Regions from separate parts of the Pseudomonas sp. GL_135 genome, predicted to be linked through region 2. Evidence: predicted binding sites of a transcription regulator. Region 2 holds the regulator's gene; the other holds the start of a gene.
The links. The regulator FliA, encoded in region 2, starts transcription of late flagellar genes. The targets are predictions, from matches to a motif close to CTAAAGTTTNNNNNNNNNNNGCCGNTAA.

Region 1 (14,789 bases), 2.0 Mb from region 2:
GTTGGCCATCAAGCAGACCTCGCAGTCCCCGGAATCCTTTTCACCACTGAAGCCCTTCAGCCCGCCGCCGGCCAATGCAACTGGCCCACCGTATTGCTTTTTGACACAGAGCCGGAGGAAGAGCCCGTCGGTGTCAGCGACTGGCTGGTGCGCGACGCGCTCACTCCGCAGGCCTTGCGCCGCTGTCTGCGTCATGTGCGCGAACGGGGCGTGCTGGAAACCACACTCAATCGCCTCGCCGAGCAAGATCCCCTCACCGGCATCGCCAACCGACAGGGCTTCCAGACGCTGTTGGCCGCCCGGCTCGCCGAGTTCGACGGCCGAGGTCTGGCGCTGGGGCATCTGGACCTGGACAACTTCCGCCGCGCCAATGACGCGCTGGGCCATCAGGCGGGGGATCGGCTGATCCTGCAAGTGGTCGCCCGGCTGAAAGGCCAGCTGGAGGCGTGCGATCAACTGGCGCGACTGGGCAGCGATGAATTCGCTCTGCTGATCGACACACGCCGCGCTCCAGAACGGGCGGAGTCCATCGCCGAGCGCATTACCGAAGCCTTGTCCGAACCGTATTGGGTCGACGGCGAAAGCCTGTTGATCGGTTGCAGCCTTGGCATCGCTTATGCGCGCCTTAACGGCGGAGCCGATCCGTTGATGTGGCACGCACACATCGCCATGCAGCAGGCCAAGGGCACTCAAGGCTGCACCTTTCATGTCTTCAACGAACGCATCAACCGCAATGCCCGCAGCCTCGCCGATCTGGAAAGCGAGCTGCGACGGGCCTTGCGTCGCGATGAGCTAGAGCTGCATTACCAGCCACGCCTGTGCCTGAATACCGGGCACATCCTGGGGCTGGAGGCACTGGTGCGATGGCGCCACGCCGAACGCGGTTTGCTACCGCCGAGCGAGTTCGTGCCGCTGGCTGAGCAAAGCGGGCTGATCGTGCCGCTGGGCTATTGGGTCATCGCCCGTGCCCTGCGCGACATGCAGGCCCTGCGCGAAAAAGGCGTGCCGCCGCTGCACATGGCTATCAACCTGTCGTTCCGCCAGTTCCAGGACAACCAGCTGCTTGCGACGCTCAGCCGCTTGATCGCCGACCGCGGCATTGACGCGCAATGGCTGGAATTCGAACTGACTGAAACAGCCGTCATGCGCCGCAGTGACTTGGTCAAACAGACCATGGACGCGCTAGGACGCCTGGGTGTGCGCTTCTCGCTGGACGATTTCGGCACCGGGTTTTCATCTTTCGTGCACCTCAACAGCCTGCCGATCACGCTGCTGAAGATCGACAAGAGCTTTGTTGGTGAAATGGAGCAGCGTGAGGAAAACCGCAAGCTGGTCCACGCGATGATCAACCTGGCCCACAACCTCAGCCTCGAAGTGGTGGCCGAAGGTGTCGAAACTCCTGAGCAGTTGGCATTGCTGCGCAGCTTCAATTGCGATCAGGCTCAGGGCTTTTTGATCAGCCACCCGCTGGCATTGCCGGAGCTGATGGAGTATCTGGCGATAGATCAGAACAAAGGGATTGCGCTGCAGAGCCAGTGAGCGGCGGCGCAGTATTCCCACATGCTTTGGGCAGATTCTGTAGGAGCGCGCTTGCCGCAAACGCAGTGGGTCAGCAGTAAAATCCATCTATGTGGGAGTGAGCTTGCTCACGAAGAGGCCGGTACATCCGCTTCATCTTCAGCGGCTGAAATGCCGCCTTCGCGAGCAAGCTCACTCCCATAGGGACTATGTGTGCCGTCCATCCCTCAGCCCATCACCACAACGCCCGTCGCCTCTTTGCGCAGCAGTCGCGCCGTCTTGCGCTCGAATGCCCAGGTCAGTGCCACCGCTGAGCAAAGCAAGCCAATCGCCAATCCCCACCACACACCCACCGCGCCCTGATTCGCGAGAAACCCGAGGCCCCACGCCAACGGCGCGCCGACCACCCAGTAGCTCGCGAGTCCGATCAGGAATGTGGTCTTGGCGTCCTTGAATCCTCGAATGGCGCCCATGGCGATGGTCTGCGTGCCGTCGAGGATTTCGAACCATGCTGCGATCGCCAACAGCTTCACCGCCAGCTCGACCACGCCTTGGTATTTCGGGTCGTTGACGTCGACAAACAGGCCGATGACCGCGTGGGGTGCGACCCAGAACAGAATGCCGAACGACAGCATCAGCAGCCCGCCGAAGCCAATCCCCATGCGTCCGGCGGTGCGCGCCAGCAGCAGATTCCCTGCGCCGTAGTGCAAACCGATGCGCATGGTCACCGCGTAGGAAATCCCGACCGGGACCATGAACGCCATCGATACCGATTGCAGGGCAATCTGGTGCGCGGCCATCTGGGTGCTGCCCATGGCGCCCATGCAGAACGCCGCAAAGGTAAACAGGCCGACTTCCACCGCATACGTACCGCCGATGGGCAGGCCCAGACGCCATAGCTCTTTCAGGCAGCTGCGCGAGAGTTTCATCAGTTCGTTGTGAAGGGGATACGCCGCGTAGGCGCTGTGATAACGAATGTGCAGCGCAAGCGCCAGCGCCATGGCGTTGGTGACAATGGCCGTGACGAGGCCAATGCCCATCAGGCCCCAGTGCGGCAGGCCGAACAGCCCGTGGATGAACGCATAATTGAGCCCGAAGTTCAGGGCTACGCCCACCAGACTGATCACCATTACCGGGGTGGCACGCCCCAGTGCGCTGGTGAAACCGCGCAGGGCCATGAAGCTCAGCAGGCCAGGCAGCGCCAATGGCAGCGTGATCAGGAACTCACTGGCCATGTGCACGTTAGCCTCGTCCTGACCGAAGTGCAGCAGAATCGGCTCAAGGTTCCACAGGATCAGCGCAGCAACCAACGCCATGCCCCATGCCAGCCACAAGCCGGCCTGGGTCAGACGGGTGACCCCCGCGTGATCATTCGCGCCCTTGCGAATCGCAACCAGCGTGCCGACCGCCGCCATGACACCGACGCAGAAGAACGACACGAAGTTGTAGCTCGCCGCGCCCAGCCCGCCACCGGCCAGGGATTCCGGGCCCAGCTTGCCCATCATCACGGTGTCGGTGAACACCATCAGCATGTGCGCCATTTGCGAAGCAATCAGCGGCCCGGCCAGACGCAGGATGATCCACAGTTCTTTGAAAGCGTGCTGGTGCATGGTCTTTGCGCTCGGGCTACGGGTGTTGGCAGGCTGGTCATTGTGGGGATCGCGGCGCAGATGCACAAAGGGATAAATCCGATCACTTGCATGAGTAAAACTCATCCTGGCATTTCTACAGTAGAGTGACTGCCGTTGCCCGACTCCCCGAGGAGCTACGCCGATGTCTCGCACTCTTCCGCCGCTGTATGCCCTCCGCGCGTTTGAAGCCGCAGCGCGACACAGCTCGTTCACGCGCGCCGCTGAAGAACTGTCGATCACCCAGAGTGCCGTCAGTCGGCATATCCGCACCCTGGAAGAGCACTTCGCCTGCCGTCTGTTCCGGCGCAACGGTCGCAATCTTCAGCTCACCGAGGCCGCACGGGAATTGCTCCCGGGCGTACGTGAAGGATTTTCCGCCCTGGAGCGAGCGTGCAGCGCGTTGATGGCGGAGGAGGGCATTTTGCGCATGAAGGCTCCTTCAACCCTGACCATGCGCTGGCTGCTGGCGCGGCTGAGTCGTTTTCGTCATCTGCAAGTGGGTAATGAAGTCCAGCTGACTAGCGCGTGGATGGACATCGACAGCGTCGACTTCACCCAAGAGCCGTTCGATTGCGCGGTGTTGCTCAGCCACGGGCATTTCCCGCCAGACTGGGAGGCGACCTACCTGTTCCCGGAATGGCTGATTCCCGTGGGCGCCCCGACGCTGCTGGATGACGCGCCGTGGGACGCGGAACGGCTGGCCGGCGCCGAACTGCTGCACCCCACACCCGATCGCCGCGACTGGCGCCGATGGCTGGAGCGCATGGACTTGTCTGACCGGGTCTCGCTCAAGGGCGGGCAGGTATTCGACACGCTTGAGTTGGGCATGATCGCGGCGGCCCGGGGTTACGGCGTTTCGATGGGTGATCTGCTGATGGTGGCGGAGGACGTCGCTCAAGGCCGACTCAGCCTGCCGTGGCGCACCGCAGTCGTCAGCGGCGAGAACTATTATCTGGTATGGCCCAAGACCCGACCGGGCGGAGAGCGTATGCGCCGGCTCAGTGACTTTTTGCAGGGTGAAGTGCAGGCGATGGAGCTGCCGGACGTGACGATTCTGGAGTAAGCCGTGGAGCGCAGCCTTATTAAAAAGGGCTGCCGAGACTGTCAGAAAAGGAAATAATTCCGTCCTTAAAAGGTGTAGGACTCAAGTATTTCGTTTGTCGGCCGAAGGTTTAAAGCAGAGCCGGTTCACCTCAATCGGTTCATCGATCCCCTCTATTAGATTCGTCCGAATGGTGTTCCTGAGCTCAGGACGGTCCAGTCGTTCGGCAAGGAGCTCCAATGTCTCAGCCTCGCGCCCGAATTGCCTCGCAACTCGGCATCGCCCTGGCCGTTATTCTGGCCGTCGTCATCAGCGGCAGCACGCTGTTCGCCTTGCGCTCACTGGACTCGGCTAACCTGGTCATTCGCGAAGAGCACATGAGCAGCGAAGCCCGGTTGCTGGCCGACCAGTTGAACACGTTCCACAGCACCCTGCGTGACAGCACCCAGCGTTTAAGCGGTCTGTTTGAAAAGCGCTTTTCGGGCGGTTTGAGCGTCCAGGCCGATCAACAGATCGCGGTTGCAGGCGTGCAGACCCCTGCGTTACTGCTCAACGGTACGGCATTGAACAACGACTTCACGGAAGTCGATGATTTCAAGAAAATGACGGCCGGCGTGGCGACGGTCTTTGTGCGCAGCGGCGACGACTTCGTGCGCGTCAGCACATCCCTGAGCAAGCAGGACGGCTCACGCGCCCTCGGTACCTCGCTGGATCACAAGCATCCCGCCTACGACAAGCTGCTCGCCGGTCAGGGATACGTCGGTCGCGCGCTGTTGTTCGATCGTCTGTACATGACGCAGTACAGCCCGGTGCGTGACGCCAGCGGCAAGGTCATCGCCGTGCTGTTCGTCGGCTTCGACTACACCGACGCGCAGAAGGCGCAGTTCGACAACCTGAAGAACTTCCGCATCGGTTCCACCGGCTCGCTGGCTCTACTCGACGAGCAGGGCAAATGGCTGGTGGCACCAGCGGGCGTGAAAGACCTGGATCAGGCAGGCACCACTCTTGCCGAGTTCGCCAAGACGCCAGGCGTTGGGCGGTTCTGGCAGGACGCGGGTGAAGACTTCTACACCGTCGGCGAGAAGTTTGCCGGCGGCCCGTGGACGGTTCTGGCGACGATGCCCAAGGATGAAATCAGCGCAGTGACCTGGAGCGTCGGCACGCAACTGGCCATCGGCAGCCTGCTGGCGATGCTGATCGCTGTCGCTGCCGCGATCTGGCTGCTGCGCAGCAAGCTGCGGCCGCTGTCGGCGTTGGTCAGTCAGGCGGAAGCGTTGGGTGCCGGTGATTTGAGCGCGCGCCTGAACGTTTCCAGCCATGACGAAATTGGTCAGCTGGCGGGTAGCTTCAACAAGATGGGCCAGGCGCTGGAAACCATGGTGTCCCACATCCGCACGGCGGCGCTGGAAGTCAGCAGCCGAGCCAACGCGTTGTCCGGCCTGTCAGGCGGCGCTTATGAGGGGATGGAGCAGCAGTCCGGCGAAATCACCAGCATGGCCGGTGCAGTGGAAGAGTTCAGCGCCACGGCCCTGACCATCGCCGACAACATGGGCACCACCGAACGCATGGCCCAGGGCAATGCCCAGCAGACCCGCATCGGCCGTACGTCGATGGAGGAGGCGTCGGCCTCGCTGGAGCAAATCGCAGGCTCGCTGAGCAGCACTGCGACGGTGATCGATACCTTGGGCCAGCGCTCGCAGGAGATTGGCGGGATTGTCAGCGTCATCACCTCGATCGCCGAGCAGACCAACCTTCTGGCCCTCAATGCCGCCATTGAGGCAGCACGCGCTGGTGAGCAAGGCCGTGGTTTTGCGGTGGTAGCCGATGAAGTCCGCAGCCTGGCATCTCGTACGCGCCAGGCCACCGACGAAATCTCCGGCATGATCAGCAGCATTCAGCAAGAGACCAGCAATGCCATCAACACCATGCAGCAAGGCAACGCACTGATGCAGGAAGGCCTGTCGCGCAACGCCAAAGTCGCTGCAGCGCTGGCCCAGATCGACGAACAAAGCCGCTCGGCCGGTGAGCAATTTACGTCCATCACCACGGCTACCCAAGAGCAGAGCAACACCGCAACGCTGCTCAGCGCCAACCTGCAAAGCATCGCCCTGGCGAACAGCGAGCAACGCGAAGTCGTGTCCAACCTGGCGATCACGGCTCAAGAGCTGAATGCCGTTGCGTCTGACTTGCAGAAGGAAGTGGATCGGTTTCGGTGAGGCTGGAGCGCTGCTGAGCCGCCAGAGCCAACCAGTGTAGGTGTGAGCAAGCCCAATCTCATCAAGCAACACCGCAGATGTATCTGGCAATACACGAGTTGTGGGAGCGAGCTTGCTCGCGAAGAGGCAAGAACATCCGCCAAATATTCAGCGGTTGAGATGCCGCCTTCGTGAGCAAGCTCACTCCCACAGATGTTGCACATTCTGCGCGACAGTGCGGTGCTGAACGAAGGGTTATCTCCCGCCGTGGCATGTTGTATGCGGTTTCAATTCGACGAAGGCCGATACTGCAAAGCTTCTGCAATGTGGCAACGCGCGATGGCGTCCACCTTCTCCAGATCAGCCAGCGTGCGCGCGACTTTCAGCAGGCGGTGGGCGGCGCGCAGGGACAGGTTCAGGCGTTCACACGCGTTCTCGAGCCAGGCTTCATCTTCCGGCAACAGCGCGCAGTGTTGACGCAGCGCGGGCAGATCAAGGAATGCGTTGGCACAGCCCTGGCGCCGTTGTTGGCGTTGTCGGGCTTCGGAGACCACTTCCGCTGCGCTGGCGCTTTCACCCTTGCTGTCTGCAGTGGCGGCCAAGGAGGTCGTTTCCCGAGCGACCGTCAGATGCAGGTCAATCCGGTCGAGCAGCGGTCCGGACAGCTTGTTGCGGTAGCGCTGAATCTGATCGGTTGAGCAGCGGCAACGCCCGGTCGGCTCGCCGTGATAACCGCACGGGCAGGGGTTCATTGCCGCGACCAGTTGAAAGCGCGCCGGAAAGCGCACCCGATCCCGCGCCCGGGAAATCACGATGTGGCCTGACTCAAGGGGCTCACGCAGCACCTCCAGCACCCGCCGATCAAATTCCGGAAGCTCGTCCAGAAACAGCACACCGTGGTGCGCGAGGGTGATTTCGCCAGGTTGCGGGCGACTGCCGCTGTAGGATTTCTAATTTGCTGCGACACCGCCATACTAGGGCCCTTGCACCATCAGCACAGCGTTCAGCAATAGCTGCGACGCATTAACTAAATAGCTGCGACGGTCCTATCAATGGTCGGAAATAGCCGCGACAAAACTAAATCGGGGTCGGTTCGCCCCATCAAGCCCACAAAAAGAAGCGTCTCCGGCGTGTTTCCATTCCGCGGCGAAGGTGGCATCCCCTACGAGTCCACGCTGGAGCGGGATTTCATTGTCCGTACGGAATTCTCCAAGGATGTCCGTAATATCACCTCTCAGCCGGTTAGCATCCCTTTCATCAGCAACGGGCGTCCTTACAAATACACCCCAGATTTTCTCGTTCACTTCAATCTCGGAAATCGAGACCTCGACAACTGGTCCAAGCCGTTGCTGGTTGAGGTAAAGCCCGAGGCCGAGTGGCGCAAGAATTGGCGAGCATGGCTTCCCAAGTGGAAAGCTGCTTGGCGGTACGCAAGCGAGCAGGGCTGGGTCTTCCACATCCATGACGAAACGAGAATTCGGGATACCGCGCTGCACAACATCAAGTTTCTGGAACGTTATGCACGAATGACTTTTGAGCCAGAAGACAGTGAGTGGATTATCGGCACAGTACGGGAGATGGGCGTTGCGCCCGTCCACTACCTGCTGGCATTGCACTCCTGCGACCGGTATCGAGGCGAGGGGATCAGTCATCTCTGGCATCTCATTGCTACAAGACGGCTTCTCTGTGACATACGCCTTCCTTTGAACAATTTCCTAGAAGTTTGGGTGGCGTGATGGTCGACAACGATTCACTTGATGCCCAGCTCACTCCCTACAAGCCTGACCGGCTCCAGGTAATAATTGAGGTCGGGGCGGTGGTCGCTCACGGCGATTCTGCTTACCGTATTTCACAGATCCTCGACTTTCGAACTGTGGTGGGGATCGAACTGGAGTCAGGTAAAGCTGCTGCGTTGCCCATCGACGGCTTACGAGCGATCAAGCGCGAGAAAGTCGAGGGGCTCTACGCCAATTACGACATGGCGCTGATTGGCAGCGAAGACTGGGCTGAGGCGCAGAGGCGCTACGCTGCCATTGAGCCGCTTCTGGGGAGCGTGGTTATCGGTCGGCGAGACGTCGAAGCCAGAAGCGCCGCGGTTGGCGTTGATGTCGCGACCTTGTATCGCTGGATAAAGCGTTACAAGGAGTGGGGTGAGAAGCTCGCTCTTATTCCGCGGAGGAGGGGGTGGAAGGAGGGCAACTCACGCCTTTCGGATGAAGCCAATAGAATCATCGAAGATGTCATTACTAATTATTTCCTTAAACCTCACCGCCCAACGGTGTTATCGACAATCGACAAGATCGTCGAAACCTGTGAAGCCGCGCAGATCACTCCGCCTGGAGCAACTGCGATCCGGGCACGAATTAAAGGTGTCCCAGATAAGGCTTACCTACGCGGCCGAGGTTATACGGAATTGGCTCGGAACAAGTACACGCCGACGCCTGGCTCATTTCCGGGGGCGGACTATCCCCTTGCCGTTGTGCAAATCGACCACACGCCCATGGATATCATCTTGGTTGATGATCTTCACAGGCGTCCTATTGGTCGGGTGTGGATCACCTTCGCGATTGATGTGTATTCTCGGATGATCACGGGCTATTACCTTTCCTTGGATGCACCCGCGGGGATATCGGTGGCAATGTGCGTTGCTCATTCCGTTCTCCCCAAAGAAAACTGGCTGATTGCCCATGGGGTCACCGGAGAATGGCCAGTTTGGGGGATCCCCAAGATTTTGCATGCCGATAACGGTCCCGATTTTCAGAGCGAAGATGTCAAGCGATCGTGCTCCAACATCGGTATCGAAAACCAGTTTCGCCCCGTGAGGCGCCCCCGTTACGGAGCCCATATTGAGCGCCTGATGGGAACGTTCGCGCAAACTTTGAAAGACATGCCCGGTAGAACCTATAGCAATCAAGCCGATCGCGCAGGCTACGACTCCGAGAAGCATTCGGCGCTGACCTTTGACGAGTTCGAAACGTGGCTGGTTAGAGAGATTCTGATCTACAACGAAGCATATCACTCGAAAATCTACATGAGCCCTAGCCGGAAGTGGCACATTGGGATATTTGGCAACACAGATCAGGATCCTCTGGTTGGTATACCTCCAAGACCAACTGATCCGTTTACGCTGCAGAGGGATTTTTTGCCTTCGTTTGAGCGCACCGTCCAGCATTACGGTGTCCAGATCGACCTAATGTACTACTCCGAAGCCTTGAGGCCGTGGATCAATGCGAAGGATAAGCACACGGGTAAAGCGCGGACATTCATCTTCCGTCGTGACCCTCGAGACATCAGCTACATCTGGTTTTTTGATCCGCTGCTCAAGCAGTACTTTAAGATACCGTCGTCGAACCAGGCATTTCCTGCCGCAAGTATCTTCGAGTTCAAAGCCGCGAAGAAGCGTGCGGTCGACGAGGGGCATGCCGCTATAAACGAGCCGCTGATCAAGCGCTACATCTTGGAGAACCGAGAGCTCGTCGCGAATGCTGAGGCCCATACGACTAAGACTAGACGTCAGGCCCAGCGCAACCGAAACCATGCCAAGGGCAAGACGCCGGCTCAGCCAAGCCCGCAGATTATCAAGATCGCGCCTGCTCCAACGAGCGGCTTCCAGAACTTGGTGATCGACGGTGATCTTGAAGGGTTTGGGGACATTTCATGACTAAGTCCGATCATATTCATCCGGAATTCCGGGCCGTCATGCTTAAGACCTCTCAGGGTCGTATCGATTTCCTCCACGAGCCGCGCTGGATTGGCTATCCCTCCGCTCAGAAGTTGATCGACCTCATGCACCATCTGATGACCGTGCCCAAGCGTCCCAGGATGCCGAACCTGTTAGTTGTCGGCAGCTCAAACAACGGCAAGACGACCATTGTCGAGCGATTTGAAAAATTGCATGGGACAGGTTACGTGGACGCTGACGGAGAATCAGTCAAACCTATTATCTCAATCGAGGCTCCTCCTTCCGCAGATGAGCGCTCACTTTACTGCGCAATCCTTGAGCAGTTCTGGACGCCCTACAGACCGACCGATGTGGTTCCCAAACTTCGTTTCCAAGTCATTCACCAAATGCGCGCAAACCAAGTGAGGCTGCTGATCATTGACGAGTTTCACTCAATGCTGGAAGGAACGGCTATGAAGCAACGGGAGATCATGAACGTCATAAAGTTGCTTTGTAATGAACTCATGATTCCTGTGATCGGTGTGGGGACCGAGGACGCTGTCAGGGTGCTACACACTGATGCTCAGCATGCGAGTCGGTTCGACGTTTTCAATTTGCGCAACTGGACATTGAATGTTGATTTTCAACGTTTCTTGAAAGGGTTTGAATCCGTGCTGCCGCTGCAACAGGCTTCAGGGCTGGCTCATCCCGATTTGGCCAATCGGCTGCACGCGATCTCGGAGGGAAATACCGGTAACCTGCACAGGCTACTGATTGAATGCGCTATGGAAGCAATTCACTCGGGTAAGGAAAAAATCGACGCCGATATCATCCAGAGCAAGTCATGGGTACAGCCTACTCGTGGCATCCGGGAATTGCTGTAGTCAATCCACGGTGGCCCAAAGCGCAGAGTCTGCTGGCGGATGAGCTGATATCTTCCTGGCTCATCCGTAACGCGTTTGCGCATGGCTGCTCACCCATGTCGCTCACCGGGACTATCTGGCCTGGCTGGAGATGTTGGACTATCGATCTGGACCGAGGGATCCCTGACAGTAGACTCTTGCCTCTGTCGAAAATGACAGGGATAGCTGTTTCAGACATCTATTCGTCAACACTCCGTACCATCGCTCAAGCACTAAACCCCGCGCTTGATCACCACAAAGGCGTATGGCCTTGGATTCTTGGGCTCGGAATCCGCAACCGTCGCCACTCCGGCGGATTGCAGTGCTGTCCTCTTTGCTTAGCTGAACGGGTTCCCTATTACCGACTATCCTCGCGACTGGCTTGGCACACGTGCTGTGAAAAGCATCAGGTGAGACTCATAGACAGGTGCCCTGAGTGCGAGGCACCATTACAGCCTCACCTGTTGGAGCAGGTGGATTTGGATTGCGGGCATTGCCATCGCTGCCACCTCCCCTTCAAGACTCATTCTGACAGTTTGGGATTTGCCGCCGGAGCACTCGCCTTTCAGCGTGCAGCAGATGACGCAATGCATGGTCTGGCATCTGAAGACGATCCCAACTGTGATCCTGGCGAGTGGTTTTATCGCGCGCGTTTTATCATTGGCATACTGAGGGTTTCCGCGGTGAATGGCTCAAAGCCGTTCGCAGCTTTTCGGGAGGCGTTCCATCTCGGTGCTGTTGCTCGACCAGATTCTGGTCTCCCCATTGAACTGCTCTCCATTGCGGAAAGAATGGAGTTGCTGTCTGCGGCCTGGAAGGTCATGGATATGGGGGCACATCAACTGTACGAGGCTATTACGGCTTGCTCACCACCTCACTATTCCTTACGGATACCGGCCGGCGAGATTCCACTACCCTTGCAAGCGGCGCTCGAGGGGCTTCCTGCAGGTAAGCCCAGGAAACGCGCAGCAACTGGTATTCGTTCGCCAGCTTCACAACACACCGTTGCCAAGCTTTGGGCAAGGTTAAAAAGAAAGGTCCAACGGGATGGTTGAAAGTCAGAAGCAGGAGGACAGCTGTTGCTCGGCCTGCCACAAGCCGATGCGAAGAACTCATCGGGTGTACTTGTTCCAACGCTACTGCAACAACTGCTATGCCAGGCTATTCAAGCCTAGGCTATGCCCAGGCTGTGGAAATAGAGTTCGCTTGCCGACTTTTCATCCCGATGCAGTCTGTCACTCCTGTGTCACCTCTGTCCCCTGCATACGGTGCGAACGCATAGGTCGACCGGTGGGCAGGATTACACCTGAGGGATTGGCTTGTAACTCCTGCGCTCATTACTTTACTGAGCCTCACCAGTGTGAGATGTGCAACGCTTTCTCAACTCGACTCAGCAAAAAGATCATTGACGATCAGGAGATGCGTTGCTGTCCAAAATGTGCGAGCAACGCTGAAACGTGCCCCAGCTGTAGACGATATAGGGTTCTGATTGATGGGCGTGATGGCGTCAGGGAGTGTCGCCGTTGTGCGCATCTGGGTGAGATCGAGTGTCGAAGCTGTGGCGAAATGTCGCCTGCAGGTTACGGGTCTGAATGTGAAAAATGCCGAGACCGCAGAACCTTCTACAAGCGCTTGCAGATGAATGTCCAGGCACTGAGTCGTGATGTCTTTCGAGAGGCTTATTTGGCGTATGGGGAGTGGCTGATTAACAAGATCGGGCCCAAGAGGGCTGCTCTGCTGATCAATCGCCATTTGCAGAGTTTCACTGAGATGAACGCGCAGTGGATTCGCTTGCCGACCTATCAGCAGCTTCTTGAAGCGAAGGGTGCGCGGTGGATTCGAAGTGCTCAGCTCCCCATGCAGTGGATGGCTGAAGAGCGGGGGATGCGCGTTGATGAGACCCTAAAGGAGGAGGTCACGGAAGTGGGCCGGATTGAAGCCATTATGGCCTCTACTTCGTCAGAGGCTGGGCAAAAAATGCTTCAAGCGTATCGTGTGCACCTCGAATCGAAGCCTAACAAACGAGCCAACTCATTGAGATCTGTCCGCATGGCGATGCGCAGCGCCGCAAACCTCGTGCTGGTGAGCGAGGCTGCCGGCCGCCCATCGCCCTCTTCTGAGTCCTTGCGTTCACTGCTGGCTGAAACGCCTGGAGTGGCAGCCTCGTTGGCTAGCTTCATCAGCTTTCTGAACGCGTCGTATGAGTCGTCGATCGTGTTTCCCAAAGACAATCGGGATGCCATCAAACTCAGACGCAAGCGCGCTGAGCAGGTGCTCAAATCGTTGATGAGCGAGGCAGCCAGTGGCGCCGATGTGCTTGATCGCTGGCCGACAGCTGCATTGGGTTACTTCCATGGCGTGGCCAAGGTCAACAAGAAAAGTATGGTTCTGACCAGTGATCCCGAAAAAAATGGGTTAATTGTCACGCTGAAAGGCAAGGAATACTGGATTCCGCTGCCATCGACCGCTCAGGTCGAGTGAGGTCATAAACCCTCACAGAGGGCCAACCAAGCCGCGCAAATTGTTCAATATCACCTTTTTGAAGGGCTCCGGTCCGTCATCGCGAGGGCGGTGGACGAAGGTCGTATGTGGATAATTGGACATCGTCGTATCTTTGATTCGACCGTCATGCCTGAGAATGTTTTGGAATATCACACCTAACTCAAGATCGACATCGGTCTTCCGAGTGGGGAGCATAACCATCAGACCTCGGTAGCCATCTTCATAGTGTTTAATAGCTCCATTAACGGTGGTGGAGCTCCGCGGTTTGCGGAAGATCTCCAGGATATAGACGTGCCTCCCGGCAACAGTCATCCGGATAACGAAAATGCGTTTTGGCGCCCGTTTGAAGATCCCATCTTTTCCAGGTGGCACAGCCGAGATGCATTCATAGTCTGCCACGCCCTCTGTCTGAAACCCCTCATGCCTTGTATACCAGCCTACCTCACTGATATATCCATGAAGGGTTGCTGACAGGCTGATGCAGGTTTGCCACATCTGGGCGAGACTGCCATCAGGTACTGCTTCTGGGGAAACAAATTCGGATTTGCCGCCGCCTCGGCCGTTCCCATGAGCATCCCCTGGGGCGAGTGTATGACGATCACTGCCGGGTATAGCGTCGCCTGGTCTCCCGGGTATCACCTCTTTCCTGCGGATAATTTTTCGTCTCGTGCCGAGCGACCTGAACGAAGGGTTATGCACTATCCGCGGGGTATCGCTATCAGGCGCGTCATCGTCAATAAGCGACACGATGCCATTTGATGACCCTGGTGGAGGATTTTGTGTATAGGGGCGCCTACCGTCTTCTCCTTCAGCCACGCCCTGTGCAGCATAATCTTGACGCTCGACTATGATGGGGCAGCCGTCTGGTTGACTCATCCCGTCAACATTGAGCAGAAGAAAGGTATTGGCGTTCAACCAGTAACCGCGGCCTTCAATGAGTGGAAAGCCCGTAAACCAAGGCTCGACTTTAATGAATGTTTTTTTACCCGGCTTGAAATCTGCTTGCAGACTATGATGCAGGCGTTTGCACAGGTCATTGGAGTATTCATCGAATATGGCGTGCGCCAGAAACGGAGCTTCGCGGGACGAAACTCTGCGCTTGAGTTTGAGTACCCACGCCTCGGGGTCTGGGTCGACTCCATACAGATATCGTTTTTGAATCTCTTCAAGCCCATACGTCGCGAGCAGCCAGTTCGTTTCTGAACTGTGTCCGTAGCAGCGAGTGAGAAACTCCACGCAGGGTACCAAAATGGTTTTTCCGCCCTCGGCTCTCATTTGGATGAGCCAACTCCCGCCCTGTCTTATTGAAAGGGAACTCAGATAAGACTCAAGCAATCC
Region 2 (14,789 bases):
CGCTCCACAAAACCAGGCTCCCGGCTGGGTGATCCAGGCCAATAACCCGGAAGAGATCCAGCTGATACCCCTGGGCGCCACCCCAGTCCCCGCCGACAAAGCCCTCCAGTTCTGGACCAAGGCCGACGGCTGGCAGGGCCCCGTGTCCCTGGGCCTGGTCAAACCCGGCCAGACCCTCTCCATCCCCGTAAACAAACTGCCGCCGCTGCAGGCCAACCAACTCTTCGAACTCACCCTCGAAAACCCCAACGGCTCCCCGACCGGCAAGCCGACCGGCCCGATTCAATTTATTGGGCGGGCGGTGAAAGTGATCTGAGCCAGAAGACGCGGGGCGTCTAGGGCGGCGTTCCCACGCGGAGCGGGGGAACGATCGGCCAATCATCTAGCGTCTGGAAGGCCGCTTTCGTGAGCAAGCTCACTCCCACATGAGCGTCGTTTGCCCTTGATGATTAGCGGTGTCACATCTGACGCTTCCCGGCTGAAGCCGGTCCCACAAAAAGCAGTGCGTGCATTCAGTGAAATGGGTGGTGGCCACACTGGCCTCTTCCCGGCTGAAGCCGGTCCCACAAAAAGCAGTGCGTGCATTCAGTGAAATGGGTGGTGGTCACACCGGCCTCTTCCCGGCTGAAGCCGGTCCCACAAAAAGCAGCGCGTGCATTCAGTGAAATGGGTGGTGGTCACACCGGCCTCTTCCCGGCTAAAGCCGGTCCCACAAAAAGCAGCGCGTGCATTCAGTGAAATGGGTGGTGGCCACACTGGCCTCTTCCCGGCTAAAGCCGGTCCCACAAAAAAGCAGCGCGTGCATTCAGTGAAATGGCTGGTGGTCACACAGGCCTCTTCCCGGCTAAAGCCGGTCCCACAAAAAAGCAGCGCGTGCATTCAGTGAAATGGCTGGTGGTCACACAGGCCTCTTCCCGGCTAAAGCCGGTCCTACCAAGCGTAAGCGCGCTTTTGATCTTCATGCACAAAAGGTCCAGACACCACAAAACGCGACTTGGGTGCAGGCCGAACGCAGACGACGCGGAGTGGGCCGAGCCGCATGGATGCGGCGAGAGCGCCGTCAGGACATGGATGTCCGTTCGGCGCGGGCCCACGGAGCGTCGTCGGAGTGAGGGAATCCCGACGGAGGAGGGACCTAGCCAGGAGCAGGCACCCTTGGTTACTTGGGGTGCTTTTCCAAGTAACTCGCCGAAGGCGAAACCGAGGCCGTTAGGCCGACGCTTGTGATCTTGGCGCGCTAAGCCACGACGCAAATCCCAATTCTAAATACTGGCACTCTGATATTTTCAGTCCACTCCCAAATGTTGGACCCCTTCTTGCAATAACCCCGATACAACGCTTCGGCGTCAAAAGATTGATTTAACGCGCAGGTGCCCATCGGTGGAACGCTCACAACTCATCTCCCACGCCAGAACCGGATTGATCGGCCTGGGCCGTGGACAACTTGGCGTCCCGCTACTGCTCCTCGTCATGCTCGCCATGATGATGCTGCCCATGCCGCCGTTCCTGCTGGACGTCTTCTTCACCTTCAACATCGCCCTGTCCATCGTCGTCCTGCTCGTCTGTATCTACGCCCTGCGACCCCTCGACTTCTCCGTATTCCCGACCATCCTCCTCGTCGCCACCCTGCTGCGACTGGCCCTCAACGTCGCCTCCACCCGCGTCGTCATGCTCCACGGCCAGGACGGCCACGCCGCCGCCGGTAAAGTCATCCAGGCGTTCGGTGAAGTCGTCATCGGCGGCAACTACGTCGTCGGTATCGTCGTCTTCGCCATCCTCATGATCATCAACTTCGTCGTCGTCACCAAAGGTGCCGGGCGCATCTCCGAAGTGAGCGCGCGCTTCACCCTCGACGCCATGCCCGGCAAACAGATGGCCATCGACGCCGACCTCAACGCCGGCCTCATCGACCAGCCTGAAGCCAAGCGTCGTCGCCTCGAAGTCGCCCAGGAAGCCGAGTTCTACGGCTCCATGGACGGTGCCAGCAAATTCGTCCGCGGTGACGCCATCGCCGGCCTGCTGATCCTCTTCATCAACCTCATCGGCGGCATGCTGGTGGGCATCCTGCAACACGGCATGACCTTCGGCGACGCCGGCAAGGTTTACGCGCTGCTGACCATCGGTGACGGTTTGGTGGCGCAGTTGCCTTCTCTGCTGCTGTCTACTGCCGCCGCGATCATGGTGACCCGTGCGTCCGGTTCGGAAGAAATGGGCAAACTGGTCGGGCGCCAGATGTTCGCCTCCCACAAGGCACTCGCTGTCTCTGCCGGGATCATGATCGTCATGGGCCTGGTTCCGGGCATGCCGCACTTCTCCTTCATCAGCCTCGGGCTGGTGGCTGCTGGCGGCGCTTACCTGCTGTGGAAGAAAGAGAACCAGGTCAAGCTCGCCGCGGTGCAAGAGGTCAAGCGTCAACAAGAGCTGCTGCCGTCGCCGACCCGGGCGCAGGAATCCAAGGAACTGGGCTGGGACGACGTCACCCCGATCGACATGATTGGCCTGGAAGTGGGCTACCGCCTGATTCCGCTGGTGGACCGCAATCAGGGTGGTCAGCTGCTGGCGCGGATCAAGGGCGTGCGCAAGAAGCTCTCCCAGGAGCTGGGTTTCCTCATGCCGACCGTGCACATCCGCGACAACCTCGACCTGGCGCCCAGCGCCTATCGCCTGACCCTCATGGGCGTGACCCTGGCCGAAGCCGAGATCTACCCAGACCGCGAACTGGCGATCAACCCCGGTCAGGTATTTGGCAGCCTCAACGGCATCACTGCCAAGGACCCGGCGTTTGGTCTGGAAGCCGTCTGGATTGAAATCAGCCAGCGGGCTCAGGCGCAATCCCTCGGTTACACCGTGGTGGACGCCAGCACGGTGGTGGCAACCCACTTGAACCAGATTCTCTACAAGCACTCTCATGAATTGATTGGCCACGAGGAAGTCCAGCAATTGATGACCCTGCTGGCCAAGGGATCGCCAAAACTGGCGGAAGAACTGGTGCCGGGCGTGCTGTCCCTGTCGGCCCTGCTGAAGGTGCTGCAGGCGCTGCTTGCCGAACAGGTGCCGGTTCGTGACATCCGCTCCATCGCTGAAGCCATCGCCAACAACGCCGCGCGTAGTCAAGATACCGCCGCGCTGGTGGCTGCGGTACGGGTCGGATTGTCCCGCGCAATCGTCCAAAGCATTGTCGGCATTGAGCCGGAGCTGCCTGTGATCACCCTTGAGCCAAGGTTGGAACAGATCTTGCTAAATAGTCTGCAGAAGGCAGGTCAGGGTCAGGAAGAAGGCGTTCTCCTCGAACCGAGCATGGCTGAGAAACTTCAGCGCTCGTTGATCGAAGCGGCGCAGCGTCAGGAGATGCAGGGGCAGCCGGTTATTTTGTTGGTCGCAGGTCCGGTTCGCGCCATGTTGTCCCGCTTTGGACGGTTGGCTGTACCGAATATGCATGTTTTGGCTTATCAGGAAATTCCTGACAATAAGCAAGTCACCATCGTAGCGACTGTCGGGCCCAACGGCTGAGGTAGTGAGTCATGCAAGTTAAGCGTTTTTTCGCCGCCGATATGCGACAAGCCATGAAACTGGTTCGCGATGAGCTGGGCGCTGAAGCTGCCATCATCGGGAACCGGCGGATCGCCGGCGGCGTGGAACTGACCGCCGCTCTGGATTACAAGTTGTCTGCACTGGCGCCGCGTGTGCCGAACGTCGAACTCGAAGAAGAATTGCGCAAGACCCAGTCGCGCATCGTCACCGCTCAAGCTGAGCTGACCCACCGCAGCGAGCTGGACACTGTCGCCAATCGTCAGTTGTTCGCCGGCCTTGCGATGGATGACAGCAAGCAGATCGAACCGACGCTGGAAGAACCGTTTCGCCCGTCGATCCACGCCGCTGTGGCCGCCGAACGCGCCGAGCGCAACGCCGAGCCGGCCGTGGGCGACCGCGCCTACGAAGCGATGCGCTCTGAATTGAACGGCCTGCGCGAACTGCTGGAAGTCCAGCTGGGATCGCTGGCCTGGAACCAGCTGCAAGGCAGCCGTCCGCAGCAGGCCAATCTGTGGCGCCGTCTGCAACGCGTCGGCCTCTCCGGCCCGCTGTCCCGCGATCTGCTGGCGATGGTGCCGGACTCGAATGATCAGGCCCACACCTGGCGCATGCTGTTGGCCCACCTGGCCCGGATGATTGCCACGCCCGATGTGGAGCCACTGGAAGAGGGCGGTGTGATTGCCATGGTCGGTCCTGCCGGCATGGGCAAAACCACCACGCTGGCTAAACTGGCAGCCCGATATGTGTTGAAATACGGCGCGCAAAATATCGCGCTGGTGAGCATGGACAGTTTCCGCATTGGCGCTCAGGAACAGCTGAAAACCCTGGGCCGGATCCTCAATGTACCGGTTACCCACGTCGACCCGGGCCAGTCCCTGGCTCAGGCGCTGGAGCCGCTGTTGCGCAAGCGCGTGGTGTTGATCGACACCGCCGGCCTGCAAGCCAGCGATCCGGCCCTGCGTCTGCAACTGGAAACCCTCGCCGGCCGTGGCATCAAGGCGCGCAACTACCTGGTGCTGGCGACAACCAGCCAGAAGCAGGTGCTGTCGGCGGCTTACCACAGTTATAAACGTTGCGGCCTGGCCGGGTGCATCCTGACCAAGCTCGACGAGACGGCCAACCTGGGCGAAGTGCTCAGCCTGGCCGTGACACACGAACTGCCTGTGGCCTATCTGACCGATGGCCCACGGATACCGGATGATCTGCATTTGCCGCGTCGGCACCAGTTGGTGAGCCGGGCTGTCAGTGTGCAGATGCAGGAGGAGCCAAGCGAGGAAGCGATGGCGGATATGTTTGCGGATCTTTATCACAGCACCGGCAAGCGCGCGGGCTAGGTGAAGAAAATGACAGTGGAATTTTCCTGCATCGATGGTCTGCCAGGCATTGTTCAGACACTGAACGTGCAGCCCGACATGTGGCTTAGGTCTAAGCAAGACAAGGTAAACAATTAACATGGGCAGCATGCATCCCGTACAGGTTATCGCGGTGACCGGTGGCAAAGGTGGCGTAGGCAAGACCAACGTTTCAGTGAATCTTTCACTGGCGCTGGCCGAGCTGGGACGTCGCGTCATGTTGCTGGACGCCGATCTGGGTCTGGCCAACGTCGACGTATTGTTGGGGCTGACCCCCAAACGCACCCTGGCTGATGTCATCGAAGGGCGGTGCGAGCTGCGCGATGTCCTGCTGCAAGGCCCGGGCGGCGTCCGCATCGTGCCGGCGGCGTCGGGCACCCAGAGCATGGTCCACCTGACCCCGGCGCAACATGCCGGGCTGATTCAGGCGTTCAGTGACATCGGCGACAACCTCGATGTGCTGGTCATCGATACCGCCGCCGGCATCGGCGAGTCGGTGGTGAGCTTCGTGCGCGCCGCCCAGGAAGTGCTGCTGGTGGTGTGCGACGAGCCTACGTCGATCACCGACGCCTACGCCCTGATCAAACTGCTCAACCGCGATTACGGCATGAACCGCTTCCGCGTCCTGGCCAACATGGCCCAGAGCCCGCAGGAAGGGCGCAACCTCTTCGCCAAGCTGACCAAAGTCACCGACCGCTTTCTCGACGTGGCCCTGCAATATGTAGGCGCCGTGCCGTACGACGAATGCGTACGCAAGGCCGTGCAGAAACAGCGCGCCGTGTACGAAGCGTTTCCGCGTTCCAAATGTGCGCTGGCGTTCAAGGCGATCGCACAGAAAGTCGACACCTGGCCGCTGCCGGCGAACCCGCGCGGTCACCTGGAATTTTTCGTAGAACGCCTCGTGCATCAAACCAGCGCAGGGCCCGTCTCATGACAGCAAGTGGCTATCGCATGTACAGCAAATCGTCCAAAGACTCCCAGTATGAGCTGATCGAGCGTTATGCCCCGCTGGTCAAACGAATCGCCTACCACTTGCTGGCGCGTCTGCCGGCCAGCGTGCAGGTCGAGGATTTGATCCAGGCGGGCATGATTGGCTTGCTCGAGGTCTCGACCAAATACGACTCCACCAAAGGGGCCAGTTTCGAGACGTACGCGGGTATTCGTATCCGTGGCGCGATGCTCGACGAAGTGCGCAAGGGGGACTGGGCACCGCGCTCGGTCCACCGCAATACGCGCATGGTCAGTGACGCGATTCGTTCAATCGAAGCAAAAACCGGCCGTGACGCTAAAGATCACGAGGTTGCTGCCGAACTTGAAATGAGTCTCGACGATTATTACGGGATTCTGAACGATACCCTGGGCAGCCGCCTGTTCAGTTTCGACGACCTGTTGCAGGACGGCGAACACGAAGGGCTGCACGAGGACGGCGCGAGCCAGTCCCTGGAACCGTCGCGGGATCTGGAAGACGAGCGCTTCCAGGCTGCGCTGGCCGAGGCCATTGCCAACTTGCCGGAACGTGAACGCCTGGTGTTGTCGCTGTATTACGACGAAGAGCTGAACCTCAAGGAAATCGGTGAGGTTCTGGGTGTCAGCGAGTCGCGGGTCAGCCAGCTGCACAGTCAATGCGCGGCGCGGTTGCGCGGTCGCCTTGGCGAGTGGCGCGCACGTTCCTGAATCAGGCGCGGGCCGCGAGGCCTGCGTGTTGCTTGTAAGACCGGCTGTGCAGGACGTGAGCGGGAAGCAAAAGAGACATGGCAGGAGTCGGTCGAACCGGGTCGTGGATGATCCGGTTTCGCTGCGCTCGTCCCGGTCGATTCCACCCCTTTTCATGTTCGGCGCAGCCGGTATTGATTGAATGCGCGTTCAGGTGCTGAACGCGTTAAAGACTGCTTGGAGGTCGAATTGGACAAGAACATGAAAATCCTCATCGTTGATGACTTCTCAACGATGCGGCGGATCATAAAAAACCTGTTGCGTGACCTTGGGTTCACCAACACGGCCGAAGCAGATGACGGACTCACCGCATTGCCGATGCTGCAAAGCGGCGCCTTTGACTTCCTCGTCACTGACTGGAACATGCCGGGCATGTCCGGCATCGACCTGTTGCGTCAGGTGCGTGCCGACGAGCGTCTGCGCAGCCTGCCGGTGCTGATGGTCACTGCCGAAGCCAAGCGCGAGCAGATCATCGAAGCCGCTCAGGCCGGTGTGAACGGCTACGTGGTGAAGCCGTTCACCGCGCAAGTGCTCAAAGAGAAAATCGAAAAGATATTCGAGCGCGTCAATAGCTGATGTCCGCTGCGAGGGCGCTATGGATTCCAAAGATTCGACAATGGGTGACTTTGAGTCAACCCTGAAGAAACACGCACAAGAGCTGGTCGCGAGCCTTGAAAAAGGCAAGTTCGGCGACGCCGTGCAACTGATCCATGAGCTTAACCAGACCCGCGACCGTGGCCTGTATCAGGAAGTCGGCAAATTGACGCGCGAGCTGCACAGCGCGATCGTCAACTTCCAGATCGACCCGAACATGCCGCAGGCCGAGGAGGTCTCCCAGATCACCGACGCCACCGAGCGGCTGTCGTACGTGGTCAGGCTGACCGAAAACGCCGCCAACCGGACGATGGACCTGGTGGAGCTGAGCACGCCGCTGATGCACGGGCTGACTGACGACGCCAAGTCGTTGAGCGCCGATTGGGGACGCTTCATGCGCCGCGAGATCAGCGCCGAAGAGTTTCGTGATCTGGCCCGCCGCGTCGATGTGTTCCTGACCCGCAGCGAGAAGGAGACCACCGAGGTCTCTGCGCACCTGAACGACATTCTGCTGGCCCAGGATTACCAGGACCTTACCGGTCAGGTGATCAAGCGCGTGACCACGCTGGTCACCGAAGTCGAGCGCAATCTGCTCAAGCTGGTGCTCATGGCGAGCCAGGTGGACCGCTTCGCGGGCATCGAGCACGACCAGGAAGTGTTCCGTCAGCAAAAAGAACAAGAAAAACTTCACTCCAAGGGTGAAGGTCCGCAGATTCATGCCGATAAACGTGAAGACGTTGTATCCGGACAGGATGATGTTGACGATCTGCTATCCAGCCTCGGATTCTGATTCGGTCACTCTGTTTCGGACTTCAGGTTTTCTGTGAAAGTGGCTGCTGGACCCGCGCGCCAATGCTTCGACGAAAGCAATGCGCGCAGGCCGTCAGTGCAGCCTCCGGATCGGTTTGACGGTTAATTTTAGGAGCACCCCCCAATGAGCTTCGGCGCCGATGAAGAAATCCTTCAGGATTTTCTGGTAGAGGCCGGCGAGATTCTCGAGCTGTTGTCAGAGCAGTTGGTCGAGCTGGAAAGCCGGCCAGATGATGCGGACCTGCTCAATGCAATTTTTCGCGGTTTTCACACTGTAAAAGGGGGCGCCGGCTTCCTCCAGCTCAACGAGCTGGTTGAATGCTGTCACATCGCCGAGAACGTGTTCGACATCCTGCGCAAGGGTGAACGTCGCGTTGACTCGGAGCTCATGGACGTGGTGCTCGAAGCACTCGACACCGTCAACAGCATGTTCGGTCAGGTGCGCGAGCGTTCCGCCGTCACCCCGGCCACGCCTGAATTGCTGGCCGCGTTGGCCCGCCTGGCGGAGCCGGCCTCGGCCGAAGAAATCGCTGCAGCACCGGTGGTTGAAGAGCCGGTCGCTGAAGCGCCGTCCGAAGACATTACCGATTTTGAGTTCGAACAGCTTCTGGATTCGCTGAATGCTGTCAAGGCCCAGGCGGCAGGGGCGCCTGCGCCGGCTGCACCTGCACCAGCAGCGCCCGTGGCAGCAGCGCCCGTTGCAGCAGCACCTGCGGCACCGGCTGCTGCGCCCACCGGTAATGCGGCCAGCGATGAAATCACCGACGCCGAATTCGAATCGCTCCTCGATCAGCTGCATGGTAAAGGCCAGTTCGCCGTCGATGCGGTGCAACCGCCGGCCGCTGTAGCGCCGTCTGCCGCACCGGCCAGTGATGAAATCACTGACGACGAATTCGAGTCGCTGCTGGATCAGTTGCACGGCAAGGGTTCGTTCTCGCCGGATGCCGTGGGTGCCGCTGCTAATGCTGCCGCTGCACCTGTCGCATCGGTTGCGCCAGCTGCAGCGTCGAAAGCTGCAGCGTCGGACGAAATCACCGACAACGAATTTGAAGACCTGCTGGATCAGTTGCACGGCAAAGGCAAGTTTGAACCTGCCGTCGCTGCCGCAGCACCTGCGGCTGCACCGGCCACTAAGCCAGAACCCGCTGCCAAAGCTGAACCGGCGAAAGCGACGCCTGCTGCCGCCGCTCCGGCGAAAGCGGCTCCTGCCGCTGCGCCTGCCCCGGCTCGCGCTGCCGCTCCCGCGCCTAGCGAAAAACCGCCGTCTGAAGCGGAAACCACCGTGCGCGTCGACACCGCGCGGCTGGACGAAATCATGAACATGGTCGGCGAGCTGGTGCTGGTGCGTAACCGCCTCGTGCGCCTGGGCGCAAACAGCGCTGACGAAGCCATGTCCAAGGCCGTGTCCAACCTGGACGTGGTCACCGCTGACCTGCAGACCGCGGTCATGAAGACCCGTATGCAGCCGATCAAGAAAGTGTTCGGCCGCTTCCCGCGACTGGTCCGCGATCTGGCACGTCAGCTGAAGAAAGAAATCAGCCTTGAACTGGTGGGTGAAGAAACCGACCTGGACAAGAACCTCGTCGAGGCCCTGGCCGACCCGCTGGTCCACTTGGTGCGCAACGCGGTCGATCACGGTATCGAGTCGCCGGAAGAGCGCGAGGCCTCGGGCAAGCCCCGCAACGGTCGTGTGATTCTGGCGGCCGAACAGGAAGGCGATCACATCCTGCTGTCGATTTCCGATGACGGCAAAGGCATGGACCCTGCGGTCCTGCGCGCGATCGCGGTCAAGCGTGGCGTGATGGACAAGGACGCAGCGGATCGCCTCAGCGACACCGATTGCTACAACTTGATCTTCGCGCCGGGCTTCTCGACCAAGACCGAAATTTCCGACGTGTCCGGCCGTGGCGTGGGCATGGACGTGGTGAAAACCAAGATCGCCCAGCTCAACGGCTCGATCAGCATCGATTCCACCAAAGGTCTGGGCTCGAAGATCATCATCAAAGTGCCGCTGACCCTGGCGATCATGCCGACGCTGATGGTCATGCTCGGCAATCAAGCCTTCGCTTTCCCGCTGGTCAACGTCAACGAGATCTTCCACCTGGACCTGTCGACCACCAACGTCGTCGATGGTCAGGAAGTGGTGATCGTCCGCGACAAGGCGCTGCCGCTGTTTTACCTCAAGCGCTGGCTGGTCAGTTCGGCGGCCCACGAGGAGCAACGCGAAGGCCACGTGGTGATCTTGTCGGTCGGCACCCAACGCATCGGCTTTGTGGTCGATCAGTTGGTCGGCCAGGAAGAAGTGGTGATCAAGCCGCTGGGCAAGATGCTGCAAGGCACGCCGGGCATGTCGGGCGCTACCATCACCGGTGACGGCCGCATCGCTCTGATTCTCGATGTGCCAAGCATGCTCAAGCGCTACGCGGCACGCCGGATCGGTTAAGCAGGATCGGCTTCAGCAGGGCGGCTTGCGATGTTCTGTAGGACCGGTTTTAGCCGGGAAGGGGCCGGTGGGGATACTCTGGATTTTTCGGTGTGACACCCGACGCCTTCCCGGCTAAAGCCGGTCCCACTAACGGCATGCGGAGGGCGCCTTGCGAGGTTTTTTAGTGGGACCGGCTTCAGCCGGGAAGAGGGCAGGGTGAACACCCTTGATTATGGGGTGTGACATCTGACGCCTTCCCGGCTAAAGCCGGTCCTACAAATAGACCCGGTCTCGTTTCAAGCGCGAAAAACGGTCTCACTGGCCTGTCTCGTCTCGCCAATGTGACCCAAGCTACGTGATTCAGGGCGCGCCGACCTTCAGGGTGACGCGCGCTCTTTGGAGTGTTTATGGCAGTCAAGGTTCTCGTCGTGGACGATTCGGGTTTTTTCCGACGTCGTGTCTCGGAAATTCTCTCTTCGGATCCCACGATCCAGGTGGTCGGTACTGCCACCAATGGCAAGGAAGCCATTGAACAAGCCCTGGCCCTCAAGCCCGACGTGATCACCATGGACTACGAAATGCCGATGATGGATGGCATTACCGCGGTCCGTCACATCATGCAACGCTGCCCGACCCCGGTATTGATGTTTTCCTCACTGACCCACGAAGGCGCCCGAGTGACCCTCGATGCGCTGGACGCTGGCGCGGTGGATTTCCTGCCGAAAAACTTCGAAGACATCTCGCGCAACCCCGAGAAGGTCAAACAGATGCTGTGCGAGAAAGTCCACAGCATCTCCCGCAGCAACCGTCGTTTCAGCGGTTACGGCAGCACGCCTTCTGCCACGTCGGCACCGGCGCCATCTGCTGCGCCCGCTGCACCGCGCAGCACGGCTCCCGAAGCGCGACCGTCGCGTCCGGCGCCCGCCCCTGCGCCCGCGCCTGCCCGTGCAGCGGCCCCGGCTTCTCACCACCACGCGCCAACCTCAGGTGCGCCCAAGCGCAAGGCCTACAAACTGGTGGCGATCGGCACGTCCACCGGTGGCCCGGTTGCCTTGCAGCGGGTGTTGACCCAGCTGCCCGCCAACTTCCCGGCCCCCATCGTGCTGATCCAGCACATGCCGGCCGCCTTTACCAAAGCCTTCGCTGAGCGTCTCGACAAGCTTTGCCGCATCAGCGTCAAGGAAGCCGAAGACGGCGACATCCTGCGTCCCGGTCTGGCACTGCTGGCGCCTGGCGGCAAACAGATGATGGTCGACGGTCGCGGCGCGGTGAAAATCCTGCCCGGTGACGAGCGCCTCAATTACAAGCCCTGCGTCGACATCACCTTTGGCTCGGCGGCAAAATCCTACGGCGACAAAGTCCTCGCCGTCGTTCTCACCGGGATGGGCGCTGACGGCCGTGAAGGCGCGCGCCTGCTCAAGCAGAGCGGCAGCCAGATCTGGGCGCAGGACGAAGCCAGTTGCGTGATTTATGGGATGCCCATGGCGATCGTCAAAGCCGAGCTGGCCGACGCCGTTTACAGCCTCGACGATATCGGTCGCCACCTGGTTGAGGCCTGCAGCTGATGGATGTCTTGACGCTTATCGGGATCATTCTGGCGTTCGTCGCGATCATCGGCGGCAACTTCCTCGAAGGCGGGCACCTGGGCGCGCTGCTCAACGGCCCCGCCGCGCTGATCGTCCTCGGCGGTACGCTGGCGGCCTGCCTGGTGCAGACGCCCATGAGCGCGTTCAAGCGGGCGATGCAGATCTTCATCTGGATTCTGTTTCCGCCGCGCATCGATCTCGCCGGCGGCATTGATCGCGTCGTGTCCTGGAGCCTCACCGCGCGCAAGGAGGGCCTGCTCGGCCTCGAAGCCGTGGCGGACTCGGAACCGGATGCCTATTCGCGAAAAGGCCTGCAGCTGCTGGTCGACGGCGCTGAGCCGGCGGCCATACGGGGCATTCTGGAAGTCGATTTCCTCACCCAGGAGAGCCGCGATATCCAGGCCGCCAAGGTCTACGAAAGCATGGGTGGCTACGCGCCCACGATCGGCATCATCGGTGCGGTCATGGGCCTGATCCATGTCATGGGCAACCTGGCCGACCCCAATCAGCTGGGCAGCGGTATCGCCGTCGCCTTCATTGCCACCATTTATGGCGTGGCGTCCGCCAACCTGTTTCTTCTGCCCGTGGCGAACAAGCTCAAGGCCGTGGCGATCCGCCAGTCGCGCTATCGGGAGATGCTCCTCGAAGGGCTGCTGTCGATTGCCGAGGGCGAGAACCCGCGCTCGATCGAACTGAAGCTGCAAGGCTTCATGGAGTGATGGACTGATGGCCCGCCGACGTCGCCATGAAGAGCACGAAAATCACGAACGCTGGCTGGTGTCCTACGCGGACTTCATCACCTTGCTGTTCGCTTTTTTCGTGGTCATGTACTCCATCTCGTCGCTGAACGAAGGCAAATACAAGGTGCTGTCCGAAGCGCTGGTCGGGGTCTTCAACGAGCCCGAGCGCAGCATCAAGCCGATCCCCATCGGCGAGCAGAAGCCGCAAACCGTGCGGCCTGCCGATCCGCTGGTTCAGGACAGCGAGCAGACCGACGCGGCGCTGGGCCAGGCCGCGGACGACCCGCTGAAGTCGATTGCCGATGACGTCAACGCGGCGTTCGGCGACCTGATCGCTTCCAAGCAGATGACGGTGCGCGGCAACGAGCTGTGGATCGAGATCGAGCTCAATTCCAGCCTGCTGTTCGGCAGCGGCGACGCAATGCCGAGTAATCAGGCCTTCGACCTGATCGACAAGGTCGCGAAGATCATCAAGCCGTTCGATAACCCGATCCACGTCGAAGGCTTCACCGATAACCAGCCGATCAACACCGGCCAATTCCCGACCAACTGGGAACTGTCTTCAGCACGCTCCTCGAGCATCGTGCGGATGCTGGCCATGGACGGGATCAACCCGGCGCGGCTGGCTTCGGTGGGCTACGGCGAATTCCAGCCCCTGGCCTCCAACGCCACCGCCGACGGCCGCGCGCGCAACCGTCGCGTGGTGCTGGTGATCTCGCGCAACCTGGACGTGCGCCGCAGCCTCACCGGCTCAGGCACTACCGCCAACGCAAAACCCGATGCCGCCCTTCGTCGTGCTGGCACACAAACTGCACCAGTCCCCGCCAAGCCGCCGCAAGGCGTCAAATCTTCGTCATCTGCCCCTTAAACCCGGTCGTCGCTTTGGTCGGGGGGAAAACGAGTACATGAGAGTCTGGGCAGTAGCCAATCAGAAAGGCGGGGTCGGCAAGACCACCACCTCCATCGCTTTAGCCGGCTTGCTGGCAGAGGCGGGCAAGCGCGTGGTCGTGGTGGATCTCGATCCCCATGGCTCGATGACCAGCTATTTCGGGCAAGATCCCGATACGCTGGAACACAGCAGCTTCGACCTGTTCCTCAACAAAGGCGTGGTGCCGGACGGTTTGCCGGGCCAACTGCTGCTGCCCACCAGTGACAAGCGCATTTCGCTGCTGCCATCGAGCACCGCGCTGGCCACCCTAGAGCGCCAGTCGCCAGGGCAGAGCGGCCTGGGGCTGGTGATTGCCAGAAGTCTGGCCCAGCTGTGGCAGGACTTTGATTACGCGATCATCGACAGCCCGCCGTTGCTTGGTGTGCTGATGGTCAACGCCCTAGCGGCGAGCCAGCAACTGGCGATTCCGGTGCAGACTGAATTTCTCGCGGTGAAGGGCCTGGAACGCATGGTCAACACGCTGGCGATGATCAATCGCTCGCGCAAAGTGCCGCTGCCTTACACCATCGTGCCGACGCTGTTTGATCGCCGCACCCAGGCCTCGATGAGCACCCTCAAGCTGCTGCGCGACAGTTACCCGGAACACGTCTGGAATGCCTTCATTCCGGTGGACACGCGACTGCGCGATGCCAGCCGCGCGGGTCTGACCCCTTCACAGTTCGACAACAAGAGCCGTGGCGTGCTGGCGTACCGCGCGTTGCTCAAGCACCTGCTCACCGAACAGCTTGTCGGGCAGGTGGCCTAGTGTCCGCTGATCGTTATTTTTCGAGCGGCGCGCCTGCACGCTCAAGTCCATCGGCTATGCAGCCGATATCTGTATCAGGCGGTAATCGCATCACTACTTTTCGGGCTCCCGTATGAACCGCCCCCTGGACATTGCTTCACGACCACAACTGGCGCTGCAGAACTACCTGGACGCGTTGCTCTATGACGCGACTGAGGAGCTGCAGGTCGTCGAGTCCGTCGATGAATTTCAAGCGGCCGTGCTCGAAGAGCAGGCCCATGACGCACGCATGCGTTCTGCAGTAGCCGCTGCGGTGGCTGCCGCTTTGCCGGTGCCACAGCCCGCGCCGATGAGCCGGCCTGCGC

Region 1: the regulator FliA is predicted to act here: its motif matches at 4,293-4,320, upstream of AC3ISG_RS24245 (methyl-accepting chemotaxis protein).

Annotation. Positions count from the first base shown of each region.
Region 1 covers NZ_CM174408.1:5,468,294-5,483,082, reverse strand. The annotation lists gene AC3ISG_RS24260 (putative bifunctional diguanylate cyclase/phosphodiesterase) at 1-1,539, shown strand, start outside; gene AC3ISG_RS24255 (NorM family multidrug efflux MATE transporter) at 1,746-3,128, opposite strand; gene AC3ISG_RS24250 (LysR substrate-binding domain-containing protein) at 3,292-4,212, shown strand; gene AC3ISG_RS24245 (methyl-accepting chemotaxis protein) at 4,431-6,407, shown strand; partial or broken gene AC3ISG_RS24240 (ATP-binding protein) at 6,674-7,324, opposite strand; gene AC3ISG_RS24235 (heteromeric transposase endonuclease subunit TnsA) at 7,439-8,122, shown strand; gene AC3ISG_RS24230 (Mu transposase C-terminal domain-containing protein) at 8,122-10,047, shown strand; gene AC3ISG_RS24225 (TniB family NTP-binding protein) at 10,044-10,931, shown strand; partial or broken gene AC3ISG_RS24220 (TniQ family protein) at 10,892-11,356, shown strand; gene AC3ISG_RS24215 (hypothetical protein) at 11,537-12,004, shown strand; gene AC3ISG_RS24210 (hypothetical protein) at 12,588-13,430, shown strand; gene AC3ISG_RS24205 (hypothetical protein) at 13,443-14,789, opposite strand, start outside.
Region 2 covers NZ_CM174408.1:1,819,921-1,834,709, forward strand. The annotation lists gene AC3ISG_RS08295 (anti-sigma factor) at 1-316, shown strand, start outside; gene flhA (flagellar biosynthesis protein FlhA) at 1,381-3,510, shown strand; gene flhF (flagellar biosynthesis GTPase FlhF) at 3,522-4,865, shown strand; gene fleN (flagellar synthesis regulator FleN) at 4,984-5,817, shown strand; gene fliA (RNA polymerase sigma factor FliA) at 5,814-6,557, shown strand; gene AC3ISG_RS08320 (chemotaxis response regulator CheY) at 6,798-7,172, shown strand; gene AC3ISG_RS08325 (protein phosphatase CheZ) at 7,192-7,980, shown strand; gene AC3ISG_RS08330 (chemotaxis protein CheA) at 8,125-10,443, shown strand; gene AC3ISG_RS08335 (protein-glutamate methylesterase/protein-glutamine glutaminase) at 10,833-11,990, shown strand; gene AC3ISG_RS08340 (flagellar motor protein) at 11,990-12,730, shown strand; gene motD (flagellar motor protein MotD) at 12,738-13,619, shown strand; gene AC3ISG_RS08350 (ParA family protein) at 13,657-14,445, shown strand; gene AC3ISG_RS08355 (CheW domain-containing protein) at 14,558-14,789, shown strand, end outside.